Regions from separate parts of the Massilia sp. UYP32 genome, predicted to be linked through region 3. Evidence: predicted binding sites of a transcription regulator. Region 3 holds the regulator's gene; each other region holds the start of a gene.
The links. Region 3 encodes sigma-54, which starts transcription at its own class of promoters, with help from an activator protein. Its sites were predicted from a motif close to TGGCANGNAANCTGCTTT; they were not measured.

Region 1: a site for sigma-54 is predicted at 2,249-2,266, ahead of prpB (methylisocitrate lyase). Genes of this name have one in related genera too.
Region 2: a site for sigma-54 is predicted at 1,752-1,769, ahead of ABIB42_RS15030 (PEP-CTERM sorting domain-containing protein). Genes of this name have one in related genera too.

The regions. Positions count from the first base shown of each region.
Region 1 covers NZ_JBNDIK010000001.1:216,435-220,460, forward strand. The annotation lists gene ABIB42_RS00980 (cation acetate symporter) at 1-276, shown strand, start outside; gene ABIB42_RS00985 (antibiotic biosynthesis monooxygenase family protein) at 326-652, opposite strand; gene ABIB42_RS00990 (zinc-dependent alcohol dehydrogenase family protein) at 673-1,671, opposite strand; gene ABIB42_RS00995 (ArsR/SmtB family transcription factor) at 1,734-2,036, opposite strand; gene prpB (methylisocitrate lyase) at 2,305-3,195, shown strand; gene prpC (bifunctional 2-methylcitrate synthase/citrate synthase) at 3,208-4,026, shown strand, end outside.
Region 2 covers NZ_JBNDIK010000017.1:100,477-104,502, reverse strand. The annotation lists gene dnaE (DNA polymerase III subunit alpha) at 1-611, opposite strand, end outside; gene ABIB42_RS15030 (PEP-CTERM sorting domain-containing protein) at 1,051-1,707, opposite strand; gene ABIB42_RS15025 (sulfurtransferase) at 2,012-2,893, shown strand; gene ABIB42_RS15020 (DUF4214 domain-containing protein) at 2,907-3,515, opposite strand; gene ABIB42_RS15015 (TolC family outer membrane protein) at 3,782-4,026, opposite strand, start outside.
Region 3 covers NZ_JBNDIK010000026.1:89,293-93,318, reverse strand. The annotation lists gene ABIB42_RS20195 (enoyl-CoA hydratase/isomerase family protein) at 1-462, opposite strand, end outside; gene hpf (ribosome hibernation-promoting factor, HPF/YfiA family) at 586-945, opposite strand; gene ABIB42_RS20185 (RNA polymerase factor sigma-54) at 1,021-2,496, opposite strand; gene lptB (LPS export ABC transporter ATP-binding protein) at 2,508-3,260, opposite strand; gene lptA (lipopolysaccharide transport periplasmic protein LptA) at 3,272-3,820, opposite strand; gene lptC (LPS export ABC transporter periplasmic protein LptC) at 3,868-4,026, opposite strand, start outside.

The DNA of each region.
Region 1 (4,026 bases), on a different contig from region 3:
CGCGGCGCCACCGTGGGCGGCTTCCTGGGCCTGGCGACCGCGGTCGTGCTGACCCTGCTGTCGAAATCGGTCTGGGTCGACGTGCTGGGCAACAGCGCCGCGATCTTCCCATATGCCTCGCCGGCGATCTTCTCGATGGCGGTCGGCTTCTTCGGCATCTGGATCTTCTCGATCACCGACAAGGGCCCGCGCGCCCGCATCGACCGCGCCGGCTTCGAGGCGCAGGAAGTGCGCGCCGAGACCGGTATCGGTGCGGCGGGTGCGTCGGCGCACTGAACCGTAGTTGAGTATCCAAAAGGGGCGGCCTGTGAGGGGCGCCCCTTTTTTATTTCCCCGACCTGGCGTCCCACGGCCCGATGCTGAAGGCCGCACCTTCGATGTGGCGGACGGCGGGTTCGCCCGCGAGAAAATCCTGCAAGCCCGCCATGAACATCCGGTGGTCGTCGCTCGTTTCGAAGCGCGGGGTGTGATCTTCCAGAGTCTGCCAGCGCACGATGAGCGTGAACTGTTGCGGCAGCTCGACCCCGGGCGCCAGCAAATGGCCCTGGTAACCCTTCGCGCGGGTGAGCAGGTGAGCGACGTCGGCAAATGCATGTCTGAACGCCTCGGTGCATTCGGGCCGGACGAGCAGGGTGGCGATTTCATACACCATGATGTTCCTTTTGCAGTGAATCAACCGACTCGGGCTTGCGCACTCGTGCGATCGGCCAACGGCCCCACCGCAATCGCGATCTTTCCCCTGAGCCCGTTGTCACGACTTTCCAGCCGAGCATGGGCAAGCGGAATGTCGGCCAGCGAATAGACGGCGCCAACGTGCGGCTTCAGCAGGCCGCGCTCGATCAGGGCGCTCAGTTCGTCGAGCTTGCCGCGGTTCTGCCGGGTGAAGACGAAGTGGTAGCTCGCATTCTTGCCCCAGGCCTGGATCAGGTTCTGCGGTATCGCGATGTCCACGATCGAGACGACGCGACCGAGTTGCGCCAGCACGTCCGGACTGCGCGTCAGGGTATCGCCGCCGATGGTGTCGAACACCACGTCGACGCCGTGGCCGCCGGTTTCGCGCAGGATGGCGTCGACATAATCTTCTTGCGTGTAATCGATGACCACGTCGGCCCCCAGGCCACGGACGAACTCGAAATTATCTTCACGCACCGTGGTGAACACGCGGGCGCCCATGGCCTTGGCAATCTGGATCACGACGTGGCCAACGCCACCCGCGCCGCCATGGACCAGGATGCTTTCCCCGGCCTTCAACTGCGCGCGCACGGCGAGGGCTTCCCAGGCGGTGCCTCCCACGAGGGTCAGGCTGGCGGCCTCGAGATGGGTCAGCGAGGCGGGCTTCCTGCCGACGATGTTTTCCGAGGCGACGTGGTATTCGGCATAGCTTCCGGGGCCATCGAAGATCTGCGGGGTGTACCAGACTTCGTCGCCCGGCGCGAACGCGGTCACGCCCGGTCCGACTTCCTCGACCACGCCCGAGACGTCGTGCCCGGTGATGCCCGGCAGCGGCACCAGGTCGGCATAGTCGCCGCGGCGCACCTGGTAATCCAGCGGATTGATGGAGGTGGCCTGCACCCGCACCAGCACCTGGCCGGCTTGCGGTATCGGTTTCGGCACGTCGCGCAGTTCAAACGATTCCGGGCCGCCAAATGAACTGAGTAGTTGTGCTTTCATGATTGTTCCTCGTTTCGTTAAAAAGGGATATCGGGAATAATCGATATACATGCCTAAAAAATTTACAGCTCTTTGCCGATGATCTCGGCGAGGGCGCTGATGTTTGCCTCGTTCCTCTTGTAGTACGTCCACTGGCCGATACGGCGCACCTCGACCAGGCCAGCCCGCTGCAGCGTTGCAAGGTAGTCGGACACGGTCGACTGCGACAGGCCGACGCCTTCCTGAATACTGCTCACGCAAACGCCGACCGTGTGCACGTCGCCCTCGTCTTGCGGAGGGAAATGCTTCTCCGGGTCCTTCAAGCCTTTCAGGATATCGAGGCGGGTGCGGTTGGAGAGGGCTTTGAAGATGTCGAGCAGTTCCATACGTTCGAGTATATCGGGAAATCCCGATATGTCAAGACACCCGCTACGCTGTCAAGCTCGGCCTGATCGTTTCAAGTGTTGCATCTCATCGTTTCAATGTGAAACGAGATCGAGGGCGGTGGCAAACAGAGATGCCGGGATCGTATGTGCAGCTCGCGCTAAGTAACTGAATATAAAGGGAACTGTCAGCGCGCCAGGGACTGGCATCGACCTGGCACGCGCTTTGCAATATCAGCATCGACATCCACCGCATCTGAAAGGACACCGCATGACCAAGCTCTCCGCCGGCGCCGCATTCCGCAAGGCAATGCAGGAAGAATCCCCATTGCAAGTGGTCGGCGCAATCAACGCCAACCACGCCCTGCTGGCCAAGCGCGCCGGTTTCAAGGCGATCTACCTGTCGGGCGGCGGCGTGGCGGCGGGTTCGCTGGGCTTGCCCGATCTCGGCATCTCGAACCTGGACGACGTCCTGATCGACGTGCGCCGCATCACCGACGTGTGCGACCTGCCGCTGCTGGTCGACGTCGACACCGGTTTCGGCGCCTCGGCCTTCAACGTCGCGCGCACCGTGCGCACGCTGGCCAAGGCCGGCGCCGCCGCCTGCCACATCGAAGACCAGGTCGGCGCCAAGCGCTGCGGCCACCGTCCGGGCAAGGAAATCGTCAGCAAGGACGAGATGGTCGACCGCATCAAGGCCGCCGCCGATGCTCGTCCGTACGACGAGTTCGTGATCATGGCGCGCACTGACGCGCTGGCGGTGGAAGGGCTGGACGCCGCCATCGAACGCGCCGTGGCTTGCGTGGAAGCCGGCGCCGACATGATCTTCCCCGAGGCGATGACGAGCCTCCAGATGTATAAACAGTTCGCCGATGCGGTCAAGGTGCCGGTGCTGGCCAATATCACCGAGTTCGGCGCGACCCCGCTGTTCAGCGTCGATGAGCTCAAAAGTGCCGGCGTCGGCCTGGTGCTGTATCCGCTGTCGGCCTTCCGCGCGATGAACAAGGCTGCCGAAAACGTGTATACCGCGATCCGCCGCGACGGCACCCAGCAGAACGTGCTCGACACCATGCAGACGCGCGCCGAACTGTACGACCGCATCGACTACCATAGCTATGAACAGAAGCTCGACGCGCTGTTCGCCCAGAACAAAGCGAAATAAGGAGAACCGAGGATGACGACCCAGAACAACGAAACCCCGACCTTCAAGCCGAAGAAATCCGTGGCCCTGTCCGGCGTCGCCGCCGGCAATACCGCGCTGTGCTCGGTCGGCAAATCGGGCAACGACCTGCACTACCGCGGCTACGACATCCTGGACGTGGCCGATGCCTGCGAGTTCGAGGAAATCGCCTACCTGCTGGTGCACGGCAAGCTGCCGAACGAGGCCGAGTTGCGCGGTTATAAAGCCAAGCTGAAGTCGCTGCGCGGCCTGCCGCAGGCGGTGAAAAGCGCGCTGGAAGCGCTGCCGGCCGGCGCCCACCCGATGGACGTGATGCGCACCGGCGTGTCGGTGCTGGGCTGCGTGCTGCCCGAGAAGGACGACCATAACATCGCCGGCGCGCGCGACATCGCCGACCGCCTGATGGCCTCGTTCGGCTCGATGCTGCTGTACTGGTATCACTACAGCCACAATGGCAAGCGCATCGAAGTGGAAACCGACGACGATTCGATCGGCGGCCACTTCCTGCACCTGCTGCACGGCGTCAAGCCGAGCCAGTCCTGGGTGCAGGCGATGCACACCTCGCTGATCCTGTATGCCGAGCATGAATTCAATGCATCGACCTTCACCGCGCGCGTGGTCGCCGGCACCGGTTCCGACATGCACTCGGCCATCACCGGCGCCATCGGCGCGCTGCGCGGTCCGAAGCATGGCGGCGCCAACGAAGTGGCGCTCGACATCCAGAAGCGTTATGAAAACGCCGACGAAGCCGAAGCCGACATCCGCAACCGCGTGGCCAACAAGGAAGTCGTGATCGGCTTCGGCCACCCGGTG
Region 2 (4,026 bases), on a different contig from region 3:
CGGCCGGCCAGCGCCACCGAGTGGCGCACCTGCTGTTCCTGGTTCGGCTGGCCGGCGCGCTGGATCTCGATATAGAAGTGGCCCGGGAAGATGCGCGCCCAGCGCTGGGCATTCGCCTCGGCCTTCGGCAAATCGCCGTTCTCGATCGCCTGGCCGACGTCGCCGAAATGGGCGCCCGACAGCACGATCAGGGCGTTGGCCTGGGGCTCGTCGGGATGCAGGGTCGAGACGGATGTGGCCAGCGCCTCCAGCCACTCGGTGCGGATCTCGGCGCGGCCCTTGTGCTGGTTGGTGAGCCAGGCGCGCGCCAGCAGGTCGCACAGCTGCAGGTAGCCGGTATGGTTCTTGGCCAGGATCAGCAGGCGGTGCGGCTTGTCGCGGTTGTCGTCGTTGGTGATCCAGGCGTCGACCCCGACGATCGGCTTGATGCCCTTGCCGCGCGCGGCCTTGTAGAAACGCACCAGGCAAAAGGTGTTGGCCAGGTCGGTCACGGCCAGCGCCGGCTGGTTGTCCTTGACGGCCGCCTTGACCAGGTCGTCGATGCGGACCAGGCCGTCGACGATGGAGTATTCGGAGTGGACGCGCAGGTGGGTGAAAGTCGGGGAAGTCATCCGGGTATTTTACCGCGAGCCGGACAACCTGATGAAGGCGGAATATGGGTGTGGTGCGACCAAGGCCGACAATCCAGCGCACCCGGAAACGGCGAGAGGTAGTCGTTCTTCGGCCTGCCGACTGCACGCGCAAGAGCGTCGCCAGAGGCGCCAGCCAGGTGACACGCTACGATCAGGCTGCGGTCGAACCAATCACCACGATATCGTCCATACAGCTGACCGTGCCATCGGGTCGAACAGCATCATGCCACCCGCATCGGTGTCGGTTCGCCGGTACGCTCGCTTATACGACCTCGACGACGGCCAGCAGGCCACCGCTGTCCAGCGACCATATCTTGCAACGCCGCCAGGAAAGTCCGCCTGGCATTGGCGCTTGCACTGTGAGCACCCGAAAAGCCGCTGCCGAAGCAGCGGTTTTATCGACACCGGCTCCTTCGGATCAGGCGCGCTTGCGGCGGATGAAACTCAGGCCGGCCAGGGCGAGGCCCATCAGCGCAACGCTGCCCGGCTCCGGGACTTCGGCCGGGTTGACGTTCAGCGTCAGGCCGTTGTCGACATTGGCGGTGCGAATGCCAATGGTGTCGAACGACTTGAGGCTGGACTTTTCGGTGGCCGAAGCGTCGGCGCCGGTCAGCGTTTGCATCTCGGTTGCAGTCGGGTTCAGCCACAGGTCGAAGCGGTCATAAAAGCCGTTCGCAGTGCTTTTGTAGAGATGTGCGAAAAGGTGATAGGTCTCGCCTTCCTTCAGGTCGCTGCCTGCGATGAAATGACCACCGGTTCCTTGCGTACGCACGAAAAGATCGTCGGTGCAGGTGCCTTGTTCGTTGCAGTTGGCCTTGAATCCGAAATTCGGGCCTTCATAGTTCTTGGCGACGCCTGCATTGCCGAACCATACACCGAGGAAATCGTTGTTCTGCACCTTGCCGTTGAAGCTGAACGTGAAGTCCAGGATGTAGCTGCCGGTTTGCGCTTGGTCGAAGCTGTAAGTGTAGATATCGTTGGCGTTGGTGCTGAACGATTTCGAAGGCAGAATTTGCGCAGCCGATGCGAAGCCGGTCGCGAGTGCCAGAGTGATGAAGGCAAATTTACGAATCATTGTTTATCCCTAGTTATGGTAATTAAAAACAGAACATGATCCATAAAGCAATTAAGATGCCAGCAATGCATTAGTGTTAATAATCAACAAGTTAATTGATTTTTCGCAATGCCGGATTGTATTTACTGTAAGATTTTTCGACATAAGAGTGCTCCCTCGCGCTTCCTGACGCTTCTTCATGAATGACCAGCGGGAACGAGCGGCGCAGCTCCGTCGCAAATCGGGAGCGCCATGTGGTCGGGCACGCTTGCTGACTTATAATATCGCCCTGTCTTTCCAACCGCCTTTGCAAGGCTCATCGACCATGTCCTCCCAAAACCAGTACGTCAATATCGCCGCCTATAAATTCATCACGCTCGACAACCTGGAGGAATTGCGCCCGCAATACCAGGCCCTGTGCAACGAGCTTGGCTTGAAGGGGACCGTGCTGCTGACGCCGGAAGGCATCAATATGTTCCTGTCGGGCACGCGCGAGCACATCGACCAGTACCTGGCCTGGGTGCGCAGCGACGAGCGCCTGGCCGACCTGGAATGGAAAGAAAGCCTGTCGGGCGAACAATCCCACAAGCGCATGCTGGTGAAGATCAAGAAAGAAATCATCACCATGCGCATGCCGCTGATCAAGCCGGAACTGGGCCGCGCACCGGCGGTCGACGCCAGGACGCTCAAGCGCTGGCTCGACCAGGGCCATGACGACGACGGCGTCGAAGTCGTCATGATGGAAACCCGTAACGCCTTCGAGGTCGACGTGGGCACCTTCGACAACACGCTCGACTACCGCATCGATAAATTCACCGAATTCCCGGCCGTCGCGGCCGAGCACAAGGATGAGCTGAACGGCAAGACCGTGGTCACCTTCTGCACCGGCGGCATCCGCTGCGAGAAGGCCGCAATCCACATGAAGGACATCGGCTACGACCGCGTGTACCAGCTCGAGGGTGGCATCCTGAAGTATTTCGAGGAAGTCGGCGGCGACCATTACACGGGCGACTGCTTCGTGTTCGATTACCGCACCGCCCTCAATCCAAAGCTGGAACCGACCGAGACCGCGCAGTGCTTCGCCTGCCGCGCCGTGGTGACGCCGCGCCAGCAGCTGTCGCCGAGCTATGTCGTGGGCGTGTCGTGCCCGCATTGCGCGGGCGAGACCAAGACGGGCGCGCCAGTCGCCGGCCACGCGGCGGCCTGACCCGCCCGATGCGTCAGGCGCCCGGCAGCGGCTCCGCCGCCGGCGCCACGCCGACCAGCGCGATGCCTTCGGCGCTGGCGCCATGGGCATCGACGATGCGCTCGATCCAGGCGTCCACCACGTCCGGTTTCAGCGCGTCGGCGGCGCTGCCCAGGTCGGTAATCGTGGCCAGGAATTCCATCGAAATATCATTCGCGGCATCGCCCGTGTAGGCGGCGATCTCGTCGGGTTCGTCCACGCGCGCGGTGAACAGGCTCGCGGCGGCCACCTTGCCGTTGAAGGCGACGCTGTCGCTGCCATTGGCGGCTTCGGAAATATCCTTCACCACGTCATCGATCGAGATGACGCCGCGGTCCATCAGGTCGGTCCAGTAATTCACGCCGGCTTCCTCGCCCGCGCGGCCGAACAGGTTCTGGTAGACCTCGGCGACGATGGCGCGGTTATCCAGCCCGGCGTAGGTGTCGCGGTATTCCTGCGATGCGGCGAACGAGGCCGAGACGTCGGCCATGCCAATGGAATTCGCGTCGAGCGCGTCGGTCCAGTAATCCATGCCGTTCGGATCGGCTGGACGGCCGAAGTAGGCCACATAGAGTTTTTGAACTTCGATTGCATCAACTGCCATTGCTACCTCCGTTATTGAATGGATAATTGATATTAATCCAATCCGCATAACGGCGGCGTCTGGTTGATGGCGGGATGAAATCTTTTAACGGAAATTGCCATCCAGATAGGCCTGGTTGACCGCAGATAAAGGCGCTGTCACCGTTATCTGTTGATGACCCCGAATGCAATACGCAGCAATTGCTCGACAGAAGTAACTCGCCCGCCATCGAGCGCCCACTGCCAGCCCAGATAGATGAAGGGGGTGCAAGTGCCCCCCTTTTCGGATCAGCGGAAGAAGGCGCCGATCTCGCGGATGGCGTCCGGCGCCAGCGTGCCGGACGCCGCGCGCAGGCGCATCAGGCCCACCAGGTAGGAATAGCGGGCCTGGGCCAGGTCGCGCTGGCTGGTGAACAAGGTCTGCTGGGCGGTGAGCAGGTCGAGGTTGATGCGCACCCCACCCTTGATGCTCTGCTCGGTGGCCTTCATGAGCTCCTTGCTGGAGTCCACGGCCTTGACCAGGGCGTCGATCT
Region 3 (4,026 bases):
GCCGCCGACGTCCGGGAACAGGCCGATGTTCACCTCGGGCATGGCCATCTTCGTGCGCTCGGTCACGATGCGCAGGCCGCAGTCCGGGCCGCCCTGGGCGATGCCCATGCCGCCGCCCATCACGACGCCATCCATGATGGCGATGTAGGGCTTCGGGTAGAAATGGATCAGGTGGTTCAGCGCGTATTCTTCGGTGAAGAAATCCTCGAGCAGCGCGCTGCCGCCCATCGGCGTCGCATGGCCGACCTCATGGAAGAAGCGGATGTCGCCGCCCGCGCACAAGGCCTTCTCGCTGCTGCTGGTCAGTACGACCGCGTCGACCTGCCCGTCATGCCGCCAGGCGCGCAGCACAGTGGTGAGCGCGCGCACCATCTCGAGCGACAGCGAATTGAGCGCCTTCGGGCGGTCCAGGGTGATGATGCCGGTGCGGTTGGCGACGCGGGTCAGGACGTGGTCGGTCATGGCGTAATCCGTAATGGAGAGACATGCATTTTACCGAACACACGAAACGCGTCATATCGGGGAGCTGGATGCAAAAAGGGCGTCCCCTCAGACGCCCTTAGCTAGTGTGAGCCCTGCGCCTGATCAGGCGACAGCAGCGTCTTCGCCGCCGTTTTCCGGCAGGCGTTTGATCGAGGTACGGCTATGGTCCTTCAGCATTTGCTTGTGTTTCAGAATCTGTCTGTCCAGCTTATCCATCAGCGTATCGATCGCGGCGTACAGGTCTTGCGCGACACTTGCCACGTGCAGGGTCTTGCCCGACACCTGGACGTTGATCTCTGCTTTCTGCCTTTTTTCTTTTTCAGTGAGGTTGTCGACGGCCAGGAAGACGTGGGTGTCGATCACCTGGTCGAAATGGCGAATGATGCGCTCGAGCTTATTCTGAACGTATTCACGGATGGCGGGGGTTACTTCGAGATGATGGCCACTGATTGTGAGGTTCATACACACTCCTTTGAAAAGGTTGCACCGTGTGGACCACACCAACGCGACAAGGCACGACGGGTGTGGACGGCGCAGTTACAAGGACTTGCGGAGGCTTACAGGGGGTATCTTGAGGGCTTCACGGTATTTTGCAACCGTCCGGCGCGCGATGACCATGCCTTGTTCCCCGAGCATCTCCGCGATCTTGCTGTCGGACAATGGGTTCCTAGGGTCTTCTGCTCCTGTCAATTGTGCGATGAGCGCACGGATTGCCGTCGAGGATGCTTCGCCTCCCGCCTCGGTGGCAACGTGGCTGCCGAAGAAATACTTCAACTCAAACATGCCGTGCGGGGTCAGCATGTATTTCTGCGTTGTGACACGAGAAATTGTGCTCTCGTGTAGGCCTAGTGTATCAGCTATCTCACGTAAAACAAGGGGCCGCATGGCAACCGCGCCATGGGAGAAAAAGTTGCGCTGGCGCTCGACGATCGCCTCCGCCACGCGCAGGATGGTGTCGAATCGCTGGCGCATATTCTTGATGAGCCACTTCGCTTCCTGCAGCTGCGCGCCCATCTGCGCTTCGCTCTTGCCCTGCTTGAGCAGGCTGGCGTACAGGCTGTTCACGCGCAGGCGCGGCATCACGTCCGGGTTCAGGGTGACCGCCCAGCCGCTCTTGGAACGGCGCACGATCACGTCCGGCACCACGTAGTCCGACACGTTCGAGGCGAACGCCGCGCCCGGATGCGGATTGCATTGGCGCACCACGGCCTGCACCTCGCGCAAGTCTTCGTCGTCGCAGTCGAGCGCTTTTTTCAGCTTGCTGTATTCGCGCTGGGCGAACCAGCTCAGGTAACCCTCGACGATGGTCAGCGCCATGCGCCGCGTCACCAGCGGCACGCCCGGCATGCGCCGGATCTGCAGCGCCAGGCACTCGGCCGCGCTGCGCGCGCCGACGCCCACCGGGTCCATGCTCTGCACCAGCGCCAGCGCACACCGTAATTCGTCGATCTCGATCTCGAGTTCTTCGGGCAGCCTGGCGTGGATCTCGTCGAGCGGCTCTTCCAGGTAGCCGTTGTCGTCCAGCGCATCGATCACCAGCTCGGCCAGCGCACGGTCGCGCGCCGACAGGATGGCTTCGCGCACCTGTTCCATCAGGTGTTCGCGCAGCGTGATGGCGCAGGCCTCCAGTTGCGGGCGGCCGTCCTCGTCCTCGCCGCCGCCGGACGATGGCGCGCCGCCGTCGCTCCAGTCGGCATCGACGCGTTCGTTGTCGGCGCCGCCCTCGAAACCCTCGCCCTCCTGCGCCGGCGCACCCTCGCCCTCGGCCTGCTGGCCGGGCGCCGGCGGCGCTTCGCCATTGGCGGGCGCATTGTTGATGGCGCCATCGGCCAGCAGGCGCACCGATCGGTCGAGCGGATCGTCGAGCCGCTCGAGCAAGGGGTTATCGCCCAGTATCTGCTCGATCTCCTGGTGCAGCTCGAGCGTCGACAGTTGCAGCAACCGGATCGACTGCTGCAGTTGCGGCGTAAGCGCGAGGTGCTGCGAAGTGCGAAGTTGCAGGGACTGTTTCATCTAGGCGTCGCTCACATGCGGAAGTGTTCACCCAGGTACACGCGGCGCACCGACTCGTCGGCGATGATGTCGTCAGGACGGCCGGAGGCAAGCACCGCGCCCTGGTTGATGATGTAGGCGCGGTCGCAGATGCCGAGCGTCTCGCGCACGTTGTGGTCGGTGATCAAAACACCGATCCGGCGCTCCTTCAGGAAGCGCACGATGCGCTGGATCTCGATCACGGCGATCGGGTCGACGCCGGCGAACGGTTCGTCGAGCAGCACGAAGCGCGGATTGGTCGCCAGCGCGCGCGCGATTTCCACGCGGCGGCGCTCGCCGCCCGACAGCGACAGCGCCGGATTCTCGCGCAGCTTCTCGATCTGCAGGTCGGCCAGCAGGGTGTCGAGGCGCTCGTTGATCTGGTCTTTCGACAGCGGCTTGCCGTTGTCTTTCTGCAGCTCGAGCACGGCGCGGATGTTCTCTTCCACCGTCAGCTTGCGGAACACCGAAGCCTCTTGCGGCAGGTAAGACAGGCCCAGTACGGCGCGGCGGTGGATCGGCAGGCTGGTGATGTCGGTGCCGTTGATGTCGATCGAGCCGGCGTCCGACGGCACCAGGCCGACGATCATGTAGAACGACGTCGTCTTGCCGGCGCCGTTCGGGCCCAGCAAGCCGACCACTTCGCCGCATTCGACCTGCAGCGACACGTCGCGCACCACCAGGCGCTTGCCATAGCTCTTCTGCAGGCCCTTGACGACCAGTGTGCTGCGATCGCCCAGCTCCATCGGAATCGCCGTCATTGGGCGCCTCCGGCGGGTGCGCGCTTGGGCGCCAGGATCAGGGTGCCGCGGCCGCCGCCGGCGACGCTCTTGCCGCTTTCGTCGTTGCGCACCGTGGCCACTTCCTTGCGGTTGTCGTAGGAAATGAAGGGGCCGGTGATCTGGTTGGTCATGCGCGCGCCTTCGAGTTCGCGCACGACGGCGTTGGAATACAGGCGCACCAGTTCCGACCGCTCGTCGTACTCGATGCGCTCGGCCTGGCCGTCGACCCACAGGTCGGGACCGCCGTCACGCTTCTGGCGGAAAGTGGCGACCTTGCCGCCGGCAGCGGTGAGGGTCACGCTCATATAGCCTTCCGGGCTTTCCTTGACCAGGGCGCGGTCGGACTTGAGCACCAGGGTGCCGCGGGTCAGCACCACGTTGCCGGTCAGGATGCGGGTGCCGGTCACCTCGTCGATGTCGAGCGAATCGAAGTTGATGACCGCTTCCTTGAGCGAATCGGCGCGTTCGGCGGCCGCGGTCAGCGACAGCAGGGAAAGGAAGGCGGCGACAAGTAGTTTTTTCATGGTTGGTGGATACGGGTCTCTGGTTGGCACGCGGCGTTTCTGGAGGATCAGCGCTGGCGTGGCGGATAGACGATCTGGCCGCGGCTGGACAGGTGCAGCTGCATGGTCGCATTGTTGGCGACCATGCCGGTGCCCTTGACGCTGGACGCGCCGAGCTGCATGTCGATCGGCAGATCGGTCTTCAGTATTTCTTCGTCCGGCAGCAC